Regions from separate parts of the Citrobacter sp. ANG330 genome, predicted to be linked through region 1. Evidence: predicted binding sites of a transcription regulator. Region 1 holds the regulator's gene; each other region holds the start of a gene.
What was found. The regulator CRP, encoded in region 1, controls carbon source genes, mostly activating them, when cyclic AMP is high. The targets are predictions, from matches to a motif close to ATGTGANNNNNNTCACAT.

Region 2: the regulator CRP is predicted to act here: its motif matches at 1,854-1,871, upstream of udp (uridine phosphorylase).
Region 3: the regulator CRP is predicted to act here: its motif matches at 2,501-2,518, upstream of azuC (stress response protein AzuC).
Region 4: the regulator CRP is predicted to act here: its motif matches at 2,473-2,490, upstream of drpB (cell division protein DrpB).

The regions. Positions count from the first base shown of each region.
Region 1 is NZ_JASJUI010000010.1:138,943-143,115, forward strand. Features, by position in the region: gene QNN88_RS19250 (YccS/YhfK family putative transporter) at 1-1,951, opposite strand, end outside; gene crp (cAMP-activated global transcriptional regulator CRP) at 2,003-2,635, opposite strand; gene QNN88_RS19260 (OsmC family protein) at 2,942-3,346, shown strand; gene QNN88_RS19265 (phosphoribulokinase) at 3,434-4,173, opposite strand, start outside.
Region 2 is NZ_JASJUI010000015.1:16,530-20,702, reverse strand. Features, by position in the region: gene metE (5-methyltetrahydropteroyltriglutamate--homocysteine S-methyltransferase) at 1-876, shown strand, start outside; gene QNN88_RS21720 (dienelactone hydrolase family protein) at 924-1,736, opposite strand; gene udp (uridine phosphorylase) at 1,997-2,758, shown strand; gene rmuC (DNA recombination protein RmuC) at 2,911-4,173, shown strand, end outside.
Region 3 is NZ_JASJUI010000001.1:460,726-464,898, reverse strand. Features, by position in the region: gene yecR (YecR family lipoprotein) at 1-24, opposite strand, end outside; gene QNN88_RS02330 (RpiB/LacA/LacB family sugar-phosphate isomerase) at 285-923, shown strand; gene QNN88_RS02325 (MFS transporter) at 970-2,388, opposite strand; gene azuC (stress response protein AzuC) at 2,601-2,687, shown strand; gene QNN88_RS02315 (DUF2766 family protein) at 2,808-3,059, shown strand; gene QNN88_RS02310 (non-heme ferritin-like protein) at 3,189-3,692, opposite strand.
Region 4 is NZ_JASJUI010000001.1:515,088-519,260, reverse strand. Features, by position in the region: gene QNN88_RS02655 (SDR family oxidoreductase) at 1-201, opposite strand, end outside; gene QNN88_RS02650 (winged helix-turn-helix transcriptional regulator) at 304-666, shown strand; gene ompC (porin OmpC) at 720-1,901, opposite strand; gene drpB (cell division protein DrpB) at 2,547-2,816, shown strand; gene QNN88_RS02635 (phosphohydrolase) at 2,869-3,567, shown strand; gene QNN88_RS02630 (DNA cytosine methyltransferase) at 3,618-4,173, shown strand, end outside.

The sequences.
Region 1 (4,173 bases):
AGGGCCCGTGGGTGAGCGCTTCGGGCGCCTCCAGAATATTTACATCTCCGGAACTGCCCGGCCCGTCGTACTCCAGTCGTTGCTGACAGCGTTGGATGGCAATTTCGCACGATTGCAGATATCGCTGCGCCAGTTCCGGCGTCAGCATCGTATGTTCACGCGCCAATGTCGTCATGGCGTTAATGTGTTCAACAATAAACTGACTGTGCGTCACCCACAGCTTCATATCCGCCAGATAGTGCGTGTTGAAGCCCGGCTCCTGCATCGCCTGATTCAGTGAGTTAAACAGTGTGTTGTGCGCCTGGTTGACTCGCATACGCTGATAAGCCAGCGGTGTAGCCTGCGGATCGTCGCTCAGAATCAGACGAATAGCTTCCTGATCGGCCTCCAGCGCATCGTGGGCGTTTTTACGCAGTAGCCCGCTCTGCCATTGTGGCCATAGCCAGACGGTGCCGCCAAATGCAATCAGGCAGCCTATCACCGTGTCGACAAACCGGGGGATAATAAACTGCTCGCCGTCCAGCGTCAGTAGCTGCAGGGTATATACCGCCGTGACGGTAAATCCCACCGTCGCCCAGCCGTAGTTTTTACGGATAGTCAGATAGCTGACCAGGGTGATCACCAGCATCAGGGCCAGCGTATATCCTTCAGGAATATGAAAGTGCAGCGTCACGCCTGCAATAATCAGCCCCACCAGCGTACCCGCCGAACGGTGCAGAATACGCACGCGGGTGGCGCCATAACCGTTCTGCGTGACAAACAGCACGGTCATCAGGATCCAGTACGGTTTCGGCAGGTGTAACGCGGTTCCCATCAGACTGGCGATGCTGAGCATGACGCTGATACGCCCGGCGTTGCGTAGCGCTGGTGATTTCAGGGAAAGGTAGTTTTTCAACGCAGGAAGCAACGGAAGACGGCGCTGTTTGTCAGCCATCAGATCGCGGGCGTAAAGTGGTCGTTGAGTGCGCAGCACCCGGGCGATACGGCTGAAGTGCCAGTAACAGAACTGCCCGACGGGGTTATCCGGATGCTGATGAGCAATTTTTTCCAGCGCGCCAATCTGCTTTTGCATAGAGAAACGGGTCGGCAGTCGGTGATACAGAATGTCATCCGCCAGTACCCGCAACCGCGCGGCGACGGTTTGCGCCGTCCAGCGAATCACCTGCTCAGCGTGGCTGCGTTCGACCAGCTTTTGCACCTCTTCCGGCTGGTGCAGACTCACTGAGATATGTTCCTGTAAATCCAGCGCTTCCTGAAAGGCGCGCAGCATTCGTTTGTAGTCATTGTTGTGATGCGCCGACAGCATATGCATCTGCTGATAACACTGGGTGATGAGGTCGACGGCTTTTTGCTGGCGGACCAGCAGCGGCGGTAGCGTTTTTTCCGGATCGGTGTGCTGAGTCAGCATACTGTATTTGGCTTCGCAGTAATCCGCCAGTTCCCGGTACAGTAGGCTTAGCGACTCGCGCAGCGGTTGCTCGCGCCACAGCCAGAACCAGAACCAGTTAAATAAGCCATACCACAGCGTGCCCAGCGCGTAGATCAGCAACGGTTCCCAGACCGGCATATTTCCTGCCAGGCTCAGCGTAAAAATAGCGGCAATCAGCGAGGCGGGCAGCAGGCGGGCATGCAGTGAACTCAGTTCCGCGGTGACGCCGAGAATCAATGTGAGTCCGGTCAGGATCAGCGGCAACGGGATCGCCTGCGCCAGTAGCAGCTGCATAATCAGGCTGCATCCGGCAAACAGCGACGCGCCAATCACCAGGCGTTTGAAAAAGCGTTTGTGCGGTGTATCAAGCCCGGCAATGTTGCAGCAGGCGGGAACGAGAGAGAAGAGCAAACCCAGATGCAACTGCCCGATGATCAGGCCGACGGCCACGGGCAAACAGAGCACCAGCGTTTGACGTAGTGCATAGTTGATTTCTGGGTGATAAATCAGTCTGCGCCACATTGGCAAAACAAAAATGACGCACTACCGGGTAGCGCGCCATTTCCGATGAGATTAACGAGTGCCGTAAACGACGATCGTTTTACCGTGAGCGGAGATCAGGTTCTGATCTTCCAGCATCTTCAGGATACGACCAACGGTTTCGCGAGAACAGCCAACGATCTGGCCAATCTCCTGGCGAGTGATTTTGATCTGCATGCCGTCCGGGTGAGTCATTGCATCAGGCTGTTTCGCCAGATTCAGCAGCGTCTGGGCGATACGACCGGTCACATCGAGGAAGGCCAGGTTACCGACTTTCTCTGAAGTGACTTGCAGGCGGCGAGCCATTTGAGAAGACAGGCGCATCAGAATATCCGGGTTCACCTGGATCAACTGGCGGAATTTCTTGTAGGAAATTTCAGCCACTTCACACGCTGTTTTCGCCCGAACCCATGCGCTACGTTCCTGGCCTTCTTCAAACAGGCCCAGTTCGCCAATGAAATCACCCTGATTCAGATAAGAAAGGATCATTTCTTTCCCTTCCTCATCTTTAATCAACACTGCCACTGAGCCCTTAACGATGTAGTACAACGTTTCCGCTTTTTCACCCTGGTGAATCAGCGTGCTCTTGGACGGGTACTTATGAATATGGCAATGAGACAAGAACCATTCGAGTGTCGGGTCTGTTTGCGGTTTGCCAAGCACCATGCGCGATTATCCTCTGTTATAAGCTGTCTCCAGAGCCAAAAAATCCGCTGTCTCTGGGGTTGCAAAAATGTGCTTCCCGCGTCCTGGGAAGAGACTGTCAAAAACGAACTGCAGCCTTTAATGTGAAGTCCTCTGCATACATGCAGTACGTCAATGTATTACTGTAGCATCCTGACTGTTTTAGCATAGCTTTAGCCGTGTGTCTCCTGGTGTCTCGCTTCAGCATGACGCAGGTCGCCTTCCGTTGCGAGAATTGTTATGTACGCGTAATCTGTCAGGAAAATTAACGCACTGGAGTTAAAAAATATGCAAGCGCGTGTTAAATGGGTTGAGGGGTTAACCTTCCTGGGTGAGTCCGCTTCCGGGCATCAGATTCTGATGGACGGTAACTCTGGTGATAAAGCACCGAGCCCGATGGAAATGGTGTTGATGGCGGCTGGCGGTTGCAGCGCCATTGACGTGGTTTCTATCCTGCAAAAAGGCCGTCAGGATGTGACGAACTGCGAAGTGAAATTGACTTCAGAACGTCGGGAAGAGGCGCCACGCCTGTTCACTCACATCAACCTGCACTTTATTGTCACCGGCCACGATCTGAAGGATGCCGCCGTTGCGCGGGCGGTCGATCTGTCGGCAGAGAAGTATTGCTCTGTGGCGTTGATGCTGGGAAAAGCGGTTAACATTACCCATTCGTACGAAGTGATTGCTGCCTGATGATCATTGCCTGATGGCGCTGCGCTTATCAGGCCTACTCCTGTCGTAGGCCCGGTAAGCGCAGCGCCATCGGGCACTCCCCACCGTTTATTCGATCTTCTTGCCTTCCATCAGTCGCTGTACCAGCGGCAGCATGATCAGTTCCATTGCCAGACCCATTTTCCCGCCAGGAACCACCAACGTATTGATGTGAGAAATGAATGAGCCCTGCAGCATCGCCAGCAGCCAGGGGAAATCGATCCCTTCCAGATTGCGGAAATGAATCACCACAAAGCTCTCATCCAGTGATGGAATGCTCCTGGCTGCGAAGGGGTTGGATGTGTCCACGGTAGGAACGCGCTGGAAGTTGATGTGGGTGCGGGAGAACTGCGGCGTGATGTAGTTGATATAGTCGTCCATCGAACGGACCACCGAATCCATCACCGCCTCACGAGAATGGCCTCGTTCACTGGTGTCGCGGATAAGCTTCTGGATCCATTCCAGGTTAACGATGGGCACCACGCCGACCAGGAGATCAACATGTCTTGCGACCTCATGCTGGGGCGTGACGACGCCGCCGTGCAGGCCTTCATAGAACAGCACATCGGTGGGTTCGGGCAGTGCTTGCCACGGGGTAAACGTCCCCGGCACCTGGTTCCACGGGACGGCTTCATCGTAGGTATGCAGATATTTGCGTGACTGGCCTTTCCCGGTCTGGCCGTACTCAATAAACGTCTGTTCCAGCAGGCCGAAGTCATTGGCTTCGGGGCCAAAATAGCTGATATGGCGCCCGGCATCGCGCGCTTTGCGAATCGCCATATCCATCTCCGGACGGGTATAACGATGAA
Region 2 (4,173 bases), on a different contig from region 1:
GAGCATATTAAGCAGGCGATTGTTGAGCAGGAACGTCTCGGTCTGGACGTGCTGGTCCACGGTGAAGCCGAACGCAACGACATGGTGGAATACTTTGGCGAACATCTGGATGGTTTCGTCTTCACCCAGAATGGTTGGGTGCAAAGTTACGGCTCTCGCTGCGTGAAACCGCCGGTGGTGATTGGCGATATCAGCCGTCCTGAGCCGATCACCGTTGAATGGGCAAAATATGCGCAGTCACTGACCGACAAACCGGTAAAAGGCATGCTGACCGGCCCGGTAACCATTCTCTGCTGGTCCTTCCCGCGTGAAGACGTGAGCCGCGAAACCATCGCAAAGCAGATCGCACTGGCGCTGCGTGATGAGGTGGCGGATCTGGAAGCGGCAGGGATCGGAATTATTCAGATTGATGAACCGGCACTGCGCGAAGGGCTGCCGCTGCGTCGTAGTGACTGGGAGGCCTATCTGGCCTGGGGCGTGGAAGCGTTCCGCATCAACGCGGCGGTGGCGAAAGATGATACCCAGATCCACACCCACATGTGTTATTGCGAATTTAACGACATCATGGATTCTATTGCTGCACTGGATGCCGACGTAATCACCATTGAGACCTCACGTTCCGACATGGAACTGCTGGAGTCGTTCGAAGAGTTCGATTACCCGAACGAAATCGGACCGGGCGTGTATGACATTCACTCGCCGAACGTCCCGAGCGTAGAGTGGATTGAGGCGCTGTTACAAAAAGCGGCGCAGCGTATTCCGGCTGAACGTCTGTGGGTGAACCCGGACTGTGGTCTGAAAACCCGCGGCTGGCCGGAGACCCGGGCAGCGCTGGCGAACATGGTGAAAGCCGCGCAGAATCTGCGTCAGGCTTGATGACACGCAGGCCCGGTAAGGCGTCGCCGCCCCCGGGCTTTTCGCTTTTACGCTTTTTTGCCACCGTACTGCGCAAACCAGGCCAGCATTCTTTCCCAGCCGTCTTTGGCAGATTCTTCGTGATAGCTCGAGCGATAGTCGGCATTGAAGGCATGACCCGCATCGGGATAGACGACGATTTCCGCGGTAGCGTTAGCGGCGCGTAGCGCCTGGCGCATAGTCTCAACGCTTTCCTGCGGAATACTGTTATCTTGCCCACCATACAGACCCAGTACCGGAGCGTTCAGGTCGGTGGCCACATCAACGGGATGCTTTGGTGAATTCAGCGTCTTATCGCCGATCAGTTTCCCATACCACGCGACAGCAGCTTTCAACTGCGGGTTATGCGCCGCATAGAGCCAGGTGATGCGACCGCCCCAACAAAAACCGGTCATCATCAGGCGATGCACATCGCCACCGTTACGGGACGCCCAACTGGCGACGTGATCCAGATCGGCTAACACCTGGGAATCCGGCACTTTTGCCACAAGGCCGCTGAGCAGCGTAGGAATATCCGCGAAATCATTCGGGTCGCCCTCACGGAAATAGAGTTCTGGTGCGATTGCCAGATACCCTTCCAGCGCCAGACGACGGCATATATCGCGGATATGTTCATGCACGCCAAAGATTTCCTGCACTACAATGACCACTGGCAGTGGGCCATCGCTCTGTTTCGGTCGCGCGTGATACGCCGGCATATCGTCGCCCTGGGAAGGGATCGACGTCACACCCGCGACAATGGCGTCGTCCGGAGTATGAACTGAGGTAGCGGCAACAGGGGATGCTGCAGGTGCAAAACCGGTTTGTTGTGTTGATGTCATGGTATTCTCCGTACCCTTAGAAAAATAGCGCACTGTTAACTATAGACAGCCTTTAACATTTCACACTGCCTCAAACGGCTCGCTTTTTGTGCGAAGAAAGCGAAAATTGGCTTGTTAGTGTGATTTGAATCACTATTTGCTGGTAAGTCCATGCAACTTATTTACGCCATGGTGATGATGGTCACGAAAATATCTTAAGTCCTTCGGTAAAGTGTCTTTTTGCTTCTTCTGACAAAAACCGAATCACAGAGGAGTTTTATATGTCCAGGTCTGACGTTTTTCATCTCGGCCTCACCAAGAACGATTTACAAGGGGCTACGCTGGCTATCGTCCCTGGCGATCCGGAACGTGTAGAAAAGATCGCCGCGCTGATGGAAAAGCCGGTAAAACTGGCCTCTCACCGTGAATTCACTACCTGGCGTGCTGAACTGGATGGCAAAGCCGTCATCGTCTGCTCGACCGGTATCGGCGGTCCGTCTACCTCTATTGCTGTGGAAGAACTGGCGCAGTTGGGCATTCGTACCTTCCTGCGTATTGGCACCACCGGCGCCATTCAGCCGCACATCAATGTCGGCGATGTTCTGGTCACCACGGCGTCCGTCCGTCTGGATGGCGCGAGCCTGCACTTTGCGCCAATGGAATATCCGGCAGTTGCTGACTTTGAATGTACCACCGCACTGGTTGAAGCGGCGAAATCCATTGGCGCCACTACTCACGTGGGTGTAACCGCCTCGTCTGATACTTTCTACCCAGGACAGGAACGTTACGACACCTTCTCCGGCCGTGTAGTACGTCGTTTCAAAGGCTCCATGGAAGAGTGGCAGTCAATGGGCGTAATGAACTACGAAATGGAGTCCGCTACGCTACTGACCATGTGTGCAAGCCAGGGCCTGCGCGCCGGGATGGTTGCGGGCGTGATCGTCAACCGTACTCAGCAAGAGATCCCGAATGCTGAGACGATGAAGCAAACCGAAAGCCATGCGGTGAAAATCGTGGTGGAAGCGGCACGTCGTCTGATCTAATCCTTTCTTCTTCAGTAAAAGGCCGACGCGTTCGGCCTTTTTCTTGTATGCGTTTATTTTGCGTAGTGCCTCGCAGGAAACTTCTTTAAAACTGGACGTTTATACAGCACAATTCTATTTTTGTGCGGGTGAGTATGGCGTCGGGAGGCATTTTGGATATCTCAATTATCATTTATGCGGTTATTGCGCTGGTGGGCATTGCGCTTGGCTGGCTGCTGGCCAGCTATCAGCATGTGCAGCAGAAAGCCGAGCAATTCGCTGAACGTGAAGAGATGGTTGCGGCATTAAGCGCTGCAAAACAACAGCTCGCCCAAAGCGACCACTGGCGCGATGAGTGTGAATTGCTCAATAACGAATTACGTAGCCTGCGCAGTATCAACACCTCACTAGAAGCAGATCTGCGTGAAGTCACCACGCGGATGGAAGCCACGCAGCAGCATGCGGAAGATAAAATCCGCCAGATGATCAACAGCGAGCAGCGTTTGAGTGAACAGTTTGAAAACCTGGCAAACCGAATCTTTGAACAGAGCAATCGCCGGGTAGATGAACAAAACCGCCAGAGTCTGAACGGCCTGCTGACGCCGCTGCGTGAACAACTGGATGGCTTTCGTCGCCAGGTCCAGGACAGCTTTGGTCAGGAAGCGCGCGAACGTCACACCCTTGCACATGAAATCCGTAATCTGCAACAGCTTAATGCGCAAATGGCCCAGGAAGCGGTCAACCTCACGCGTGCGTTAAAAGGCGACAATAAAACGCAGGGGAACTGGGGCGAAGTTGTACTCACCCGTGTGCTGGAGGCGTCCGGACTGCGTGAAGGGTACGAGTACGAAACCCAGGTCAGCATCGAGAATAACGATCGCTCGCGGATGCAACCCGATGTGATCGTGCGTTTGCCACAGGGCAAAGATGTGGTGATCGACGCCAAAATGACGCTGGTCGCCTATGAGCGCTATTTTAATGCGGAAGACGATTACGCCCGCGAAAGCGCGCTCCAGGAGCACATTGTCTCAGTACGGAACCATATTCGCATGCTGGGGCGTAAAGATTATCAACAGCTTCCGGGGCTGCGTACGCTCGACTATGTGCTGATGTTTATCCCTGTCGAGCCTGCGTTTCTGTTAGCGCTCGACAGACAGCCCGAACTGATTACCGAGGCGCTGAAAAATAATATTATGCTGGTCAGTCCCACGACGTTGCTGGTGGCATTGCGGACCATTGCGAATCTGTGGCGCTACGAGCATCAAAGTCGTAATGCACAACAGATTGCGGATCGTGCAAGCAAGCTCTATGACAAGATGCGTCTCTTTGTCGATGATATGTCCTCCATTGGGCAGAGTCTGGATAAAGCGCAGGATAACTATCGTCAGGCAATGAAAAAGCTCTCGTCGGGGCGTGGCAACGTATTGGCGCAGGCG
Region 3 (4,173 bases), on a different contig from region 1:
GAAGGCAATTAAAAGAGTCTTCATGGTATCGCTCTGAATGTTCGGTGATGCGCTATCCTAATTCACGCATCGGCGTTTCAATGGCCTGAATAACTTATAGATCAGCCACGACTAATCCACACGACGAAAGGCATTTTGCGGTTCGCAGGTGAAATTGTGAAACCACTCATCATTTTTAAAACCATCTTTCATAAAATTTGAAAGTGAGTTTGCGAAGTAGTACTGTGCGGTATCGTGATTGACTCAAGGCGGGCTTTCCCGCATCGCATTCAGGAGAAAACAGAATGAAAATTGCACTGATGATGGAAAACAGCCAGGCAGGCAAAAACGCCATCATTCACCGCGAACTCAAAGCGGTTGCGGATGAAAAGGGGTTTCCGGTATTCAACGTTGGTATGAGCGACGAGAATGACCACCACCTGACCTATATCCATCTTGGTATCATGGCGAGCATTCTGCTGAATTCAAAAGCAGTTGATTTTGTCGTGACTGGCTGCGGTACGGGTCAGGGCGCGCTGATGTCGCTGAATATTCATCCAGGTGTTGTGTGCGGTTACTGCATTGATCCGGCGGATGCGTTCCTGTTTGCGCAAATTAATAACGGAAATGCGCTGTCTCTGCCATTTGCGAAAGGATTTGGCTGGGGAGCAGAACTGAACGTGCGCTTTATCTTTGAAAAGGCCTTTACAGGTCGTAACGGCGAAGGTTATCCGCCAGAGCGTAAAGAACCGCAGGTACGCAATGCCGGTATTCTCAACCAGGTCAAAGCGGCAGTCGTTAAAGAAAACTATCTTGATACGCTGCGTGCGATCGATCCAGAACTGGTGAAGACGGCAGTGTCCGGTCAGCGTTTCCAGCAGTGCTTCTTTGAAAACAGCCAGAGCGAAGAGATCGAAGCGTTTGTTCGCGAAATCCTCAGCTAATTTTGCTCAAAAGCCGGATGTGGCAATGCGCATCCGGCGTCAGGTATTACTTCCTTGTCGATACCGCACTTCCCGCATCTTTCGTCAGTCGCAACGTATCCACCATACCCATCAGGCAGATAAGCGCGATAGCCACAAACGCCAGGCGAAAACTGATGCCTGGTATTGCACTCAACCCCAGCCATTCACTGACGTTCGCGCCAATGCGAATACCGATCGCCCCCAGTGAAATCCCCAGTCCAACGGCCAGCTGCGTGGCCGTGCTGAACAAGGTATTGGCGTAACTCATCTGGGCGGAAGGAACGTCGGCGAAAGCCAGGGTGCTGATGCCGGTAAACTGAATCGACCGAAACACGCCGCCGAGGTACAGCACCAGCAAAATAATCCAGACAGGCGTGCCGGGGGTGATCAGCGCGCAGGCGAGCAGCGCCAGCACATTGAGCGTCCCGTTAATCAGCAGCAGCTTTTTAAAGCCGAGCCAGCGGATAAGTGGCGTGGTTGCGGGCTTAATGGTCAGATTACCGACAAATACTGCCAGTACCAGCGAACCGGCCTGAAAGGCATTCATACCAAACCCTACCTGAAACATGAGCGGCAGGAGAAAAGGCACGGCGCTAATAGAGGCACGAAACAGTGACCCTCCGTACATGGTGACGCGAAATGTTGGCACTTGCATCGCGTCGAGACGAATCATCGGCCAGGCGGTTCGCCGGAAATGTCGCAAAGAGAAGGCAAACGCCCCCACGCCAAGCCCTAACAGAGCTATCGTCAATCCGCTTTCGGGATGTTGAGCTCCCAGCAACTCCATCGCATAGACCAGGCTGACCATCGCAACAGCAGTCGCGACGAAGCCCGGAAGATCAAAAGGACGCCGATCGTTATCACGGATATTGGGAATACATCGCAGCGCCAGCGCGATCGCCAGCAGGCCCAGCGGCACGTTAATAAAGAATATCCACCGCCAGTTAGCGTAGCTGGTAATAAAGCCGCCGAGCGGTGGACCAATAATCGGCGCCACCAGTGCCGGCCAGGTTAGGGTGGCGATGGCCGTAATTAACTGATGCTTTGGTGTGGTACGCAATACGGCTAAGCGTCCCACGGGAACCATCAGCGCGCCACCCACACCCTGCAGGATACGCATTGTCAGAAAACACTCCAGCGTCGTGGAAAGACCGCACAGCACTGAGGCGAGAGTGAAAATGGCAAGGGCAAGCATAAAGATTTTGCGTGCGCCAAAGCGGTCGGCTATCCAACCGCTGGCCGGGATGAGTACCGCCAGAGTAATCAGATAGGCGCTGATGCCAATGTTCAAATCAACCGCCTGCACACCGAAACTTTTGGCCATATCGGGCAGGGCGGTCGCGATCACCGTACCGTCAATAAACTCCATGAAAAACGCCCCGGCGACGAGGAGAGCGGCAGGGGAGATGCCTCGTTTGCTTTCTGTAATCCGGTCTTCTTGCATGTTGGACTTGCCGTTAAAAAAAATTATAAAATTTTACCGGAACTGATAATTCTGTAGTTGATTGATTTATCAGCCGAATAACATAAAATGCAAAGAATTTGTTAATTTTAAATCGTGATGTAAATCACATGTATGTTGATTTTTGTGACGGTGATCATATTATAAGGGCGTAGATGATAACACCTGCATAACAACATAGACGGAGTCATGCCATGAAACTGCGCAAAATCCTGAAAAGCATGTTTGAGAACTATTGCAAAACGTTTAAAGACGTACCGCCGGGCGATATGTTCCGCTGATAAAAAAACCTGCTCCGGCAGGTTTTTTTATACCCGTCGTTCACTGCGTCAGGTGCGGCTATCGTTTCGGCGTGTGAATCGGTACTATGTCGGCCTTCATCACAATCAGGAGCGCATACTATGTCCCAACCGCTGAATGCCGATCAGGAACTGGTCTCTGACGTTGTCGCCTGTCAGCTCGTCATCAAACAAATTCTCGATGTTCTCGACGTGATTGCTCCCGTTGAGGTTCGCGAAAAAATGACCAGCCAGCTGAAAAATATTGATTTTTCAACGCATCCCGCTGCTGCTGACCCCATCACTCGGCGCGCTATCCAGAAAGCGATCGCGCTGATTGAACTGAAATTCACACCGCAGGGCGAAGCTCACTAAAATAAACCGTTGTTTTAAATTTTAGAAATGCTTTTTACGATACCTCCCCAAAGTGGGAGGCATCGGACAGAAAGGGCTTTGCGAATTGGCCTGTCGGGGGAGTGAAATGCAGGCCAATGACGGGGTCACTTAATGCTGTTGGTAATTCACCACATTGAGTACATGCTGATCGGTCTGTTCCGGGCAAAGGCCTGCACGCCTGGCGCTACGCACTTCATCAAGAATCGTTTGTAACAGCAGTCCATCTTGCTGCTGTTCTTTTTCCAGATCGTGGAGAAAATTGAGGGTTGGTGCATCATTCAGCGCTTCTGCTTCGTTGGTCAGCTGTGAAAGCGTGCTGGCGCGCTGCTCATAATCTTCCATTGTTTTCTGAAACAGTTCTTCCAGCGAATGTAAGTCTTCGCCGGGTACATCAATGGCCTTAACGACCGGATTCGCCCCGGCATTTTTCATGAAGTTAAAAACGCGCATCATTTGGGTGACGTTACTCTGAGCCTGAGCACGTAAGAAAGTCGCTGTACCCATCAGACGGTGCTCGGAACACCACTCACTCAGATGGAGGTAGAGATTGGAAGCATAAAACTCAAGATTCATTTGATTATTGAGTTTGTTTACCATTCCAACTGCAGCCATATCAATATCCTTATTTCCTGATAGAAGGGATGTGCAGAACGCATCCGCACAACTTACTGTTAGCAGAATAAGTCCATTCTGCCAGTCCATTATGTGATCGAAGAGTCAATTTCGTTGCTTATCTAAAATAAGCATACCTTCATAAATGAAATAAGAAAATCCTTAAGTGCGATTGTTTATGTTTTTTTACATATTACTGAAGGTAATACATCAAGTCGTATTTGGTAAACATAATGTGAAATTATATATCTTATTGATTTTAATGGCTGATGAATGATTTATTTTCTTTTGAAATGCTGTTTCAAGTCACAGGTTTGAATGGTTTCATAGGGTAATATCAGATTATTGATAATTTTCCTGTCCCTGTTGCGATAATAATCCAGTGAAACCGTATGGGCGGAAATAACGCCGTTTTATCTCCTGCGGAAAACCAGGCAGCGACGTCTTATCAATTATAACCGAATGATTATTTCGTTATTTT
Region 4 (4,173 bases), on a different contig from region 1:
TTGTGCCTGGATATCCCCGGCATCGGTGGCAATCACCCACGCGCCGTCTCCCAGAATGCGTTGGGCTTGCGCGAGTGTGTCAGGATTGCGCCCCGTAACGGCGACATGCGCGCCCTCGGCAAGAAATTCCTGCGCAGTGGCCAGACCAATACCACTGGTCCCGCCCGTGATAAGCGTGTATTTACCTGTTAAGCGACCCATTTTTTCTTCTCCTGAATTGTCTCTGGAGAATGCACTATAGAAACGTTAGTATCTAAAAGAAACCAGGTACCAAATGGATACTAAAGAGGCAAGAGGTGTGCTATGGCGGAATCAGCCGACTGCGTAACTGAGAAAAATTTTCAGCATCAACCCTGTCCGATGACTCGCTTTGTCAGTCTGGTCTCCGGGAAGTGGGCTATCCCGATATTGTATCGTCTGATCGTTCTCAATGCCCCGGTGCGGTTTGGTGAGTTGCTGCGGGCAGCGGCACCCATCACGCAAAAAGAGCTAACAAAGCAGTTGCGCTTGTTTGAGCTACGCGGGCTGGTGTCACGAACGATTTATCCGGAAATTCCACCGCGCGTTGAATATCAGATAACGCCCCTGGGGTTGACTCTGCATGGCGCATTGGCGCCTCTGGCTGACTGGATGCGGGAAAATGGCGACAAGCTCAATACTGAGTGATATTTCAAGCACAAAAAAGCCCGCCGGAAGCGGGCCTGAAATTATTCTGGCGATTAGAACTGATACACTAAGCCCACAGCAACGATGTCATCGGTCGCGATGCCGTTGTCTGCATAGAAGTGATCATCGTTGTCCAGCAGGTTGATTTTGTAATCAACGTAGGTGGACATGTTTTTGTTGAAGTAGTATGTCATGCCGACATCAACATATTTCACCAGATCTTTGTCGGTGTAGCGTGGGTTACCATCACCATCGTGATCCTGACCACCCAGTTCCTTCCCTTTAGATACCAGGTAAGCGATGGATGGGCGCAGACCGAAATCGAACTGGTACTGTGCAACCGCTTCAAAGTTTTTGGTCTGGTTGGCAATACCGCCGTTTGTTTCGCCTTTACCGCCACCGTAATAGGTCATGTTGCGGGTTTCGGCATACATTGTGGCCAGATAGATATTGTTCGCGTCATATTTCGCGCCAATGGTCCAGGCTTCAGCCGTTTCGCCACCGGCGTAGTTGTTGGCACGGGAACGATCGCCATAACCACGAGTGACCTGAGCGTTCGTACGGTCAGATGAAGAATAGGCCGCACCCAGGCTCAGACCGAAGTCAAAGTCATAGGAGGTGGACATACCGAAACCGTCGCCGTTTTCCTGAGCCAGTTTACGGCTTCTGCTATTACCCGAGCCTTCCTGACCAAAACCTGCGCCTTCATTGTTGCCCTGGTACTGCAGCGCGAAGTTCAGACCATCAACCTGACCGAAGAAGCCTTTGTTACGGTAGGTGGCAACGCCGTTAGTACGACCCAGCATATAGACGTCGGTCTGGGTGTAGGTATCACCGCCAAATTCTGGCAGCATATCGGTCCACGCTTCAACGTCGTAAACGACGCCGTAGTTGCGACCATAATCAAAGGTGCCGTTCTGGCCAAAACCTAAACCGGCAAAGCCCAGACGCGTCCAGGAGTTACCGTGGTCGCTTTCGGTTGTATTTGCCTGGATATTGTATTCCCACTGGCCGTAGCCGGTCAGTTGATCCATGATCTGGGTTTCACCCTTGAAGCCAAGACGTGCATAGGTCATGTCGCCATCGCTGCCCGTGTCGTCAGAGAAGTAGTGCAGACCATCTACTTTTCCGTACAGGTCCAGTTTATTACCGTCTTTATTATAGACTTCAGCTGCATGTGCCGCGCCAGCAATAAGTAATGCTGGAACAAGCATTGCCAATACTTTTCTGTTCATTATGTCTTCCCTTAGGGTAATAATTATCGTGAATAAATGCTACTTTCCAAAAGAGCACGTTTGGATACTATTCTATAGAGTTCATTTTATTTTAAAAATAACATGTAACAATTATATTTTAAATATTTCTAAATGTTTCTTTTTGCCTTTTTATAATTCAGGTTATATGGTTTATTTAAAAACCATACACATTTATTATGATTTAATATCAATATGTTATGTTTTTCATGAAAAGATTCATGATTTGAATGATTGGCCGGGTAAACAAAACCCGTCACAGGAGGTAAATAATAAAAAAAACCGGCATAAATGCCGGTTATAAAAAAGGAAAATAAATGATAAAAAGGCTAATGACGCGATCATAATGACATATATAAAATAAAACAGAAACGGGATTTACGTGACGTATGTTTTATTGGCTTGTGATATGTATAAGTAAACGTGAGAAGGGTGTATTCATAAAATTTAGGGCGTTAACCGGGGTTTTTGTGACATAGCTAAAATTGCCCTGGATCAATACATATGCAAAATCAATGACTGTCGGGCTGGTTGTGACATACATAACAAAAAAGTGTGATTATAATCACAAAAAGTACAGTGAGTTTTTAGATTGACATCCCAGAAATGGAGTTTCCTTTGAACAGTATGGAAGAAAGAGCAACACGGAGTCTGGGCGGCAAACTGGCATTATGGGTATTTTACGCTTTCTGCGTCTATTTCATCTGGGCCATGCTGCGCTACGCCTGGGTGATCAGCCACATTCAGTCGATTCCGGTTGCCGGATTTGAAAGTTCGCTTGGCTCAACCAGCGGAAAATGGATAGGCGCGCTGCTGGGGTTTCTGGTGCTCGGACTGGTGGGATTGATCCTCGGTAGTATCGCCTGGTATACGCGCCCACGCCGTCAGCCTGGGTGAAGACGGCAGAAAAACTTGTTACTGTAGCGTTTCTTAACCTACGGGAGGCAATGTGGATCTTCAGCACTGGCAATCGCAATTTGAAGCCTGGTTATGCAACCATCACACCCGGCAGGATGCCGCGCATGATATTTTTCACTTCCGCCGTGTCTGGGCGACATCGCGGCAACTGATGGAAGGGCAGGAGGTCGATGGGCTGGTCGTGCTGACCGCCTGTTATTTTCATGACATTGTCAGCCTCGCCAAAAACCATCCGGACCGTCATCGCTCGTCTGTACTGGCTGCCGCTGAAACCCGTCGTATCCTCATCCGTGATTTTCCCGCTTTCCCCGACTCGCAACTGGCGGCGGTTTGCCATGCGATTGAAGCCCACAGTTTTAGCGCAAATATTGCCCCTTTAACGCTTGAAGCAAAAATCGTTCAGGATGCCGACCGGCTTGAGGCGCTCGGGGCGATAGGACTGGCGCGGGTCTTTGCGGTTTCTGGCGCCTTAGGAGTAGCGCTGTTTGATGGTGAAGACCCTTTCGCTGAGCGGCGAGCGCTCAACGATAAACAGTTTGCCCTCGATCACTTCCAGACCAAATTACTGGCGTTGCCCGATACCATGCAAACCGCGCGTGGACGTGAACTTGCCCGGTATAACGCTGAGTTCCTGGTGAACTACATGGCAAAGTTAAGCGCGGAACTAAAAGGTGAGTACGAATCTGTCGATCCGGCAGTGATCCGCGCATTTCGCCCCAGCCACTCGTGAGGCAAATTTTATGTTAACCTGACGCTACTCTTTTTTGGTCGGTTAACGATATGCAACAAAATCTTTCAGTAACAGGTTCATTGGTTCCCGCAACGGACAGCAATGCAGACGTTGCGCAGGGGCTATTGGCGAAATTGTTGGAAATTTATGATGTTAAAACGTTGGTGGCTTGCCTGAATGGAATGGGTGAGAACCACTGGAGTCCGGCCATTTTAAAGCGCGTGGTGGCGAATGCTTCGGCATGGCATCGATTAAGCGAGCGGGAGTTGGCGTTTTTGCGCACTCTGTTACCCACGCCGCCAGCACACCATCCGCACTATGCTTTCCGGTTTATCGATCTCTTTGCGGGTATTGGCGGTATTCGTCGTGGATTTGAGGCGATAGGCGGGCAGTGCGTGTTTACCAGCGAGTGGAACAAACATGCGGTGCGCACCTATAAAGCTAACTATTACTGCGACCCGGCCAGCCACCACTTTAATGAAGACATTCGCGATATCACGCTCAGCCATCGCGAAGGTGTCAGCGACAATCAGGCGGCAGAGCATATTCGCCAGCACGTGCCGCAACACGATGTCCTGCTGGCAGGCTTCCCTTGCCAGCCGTTTT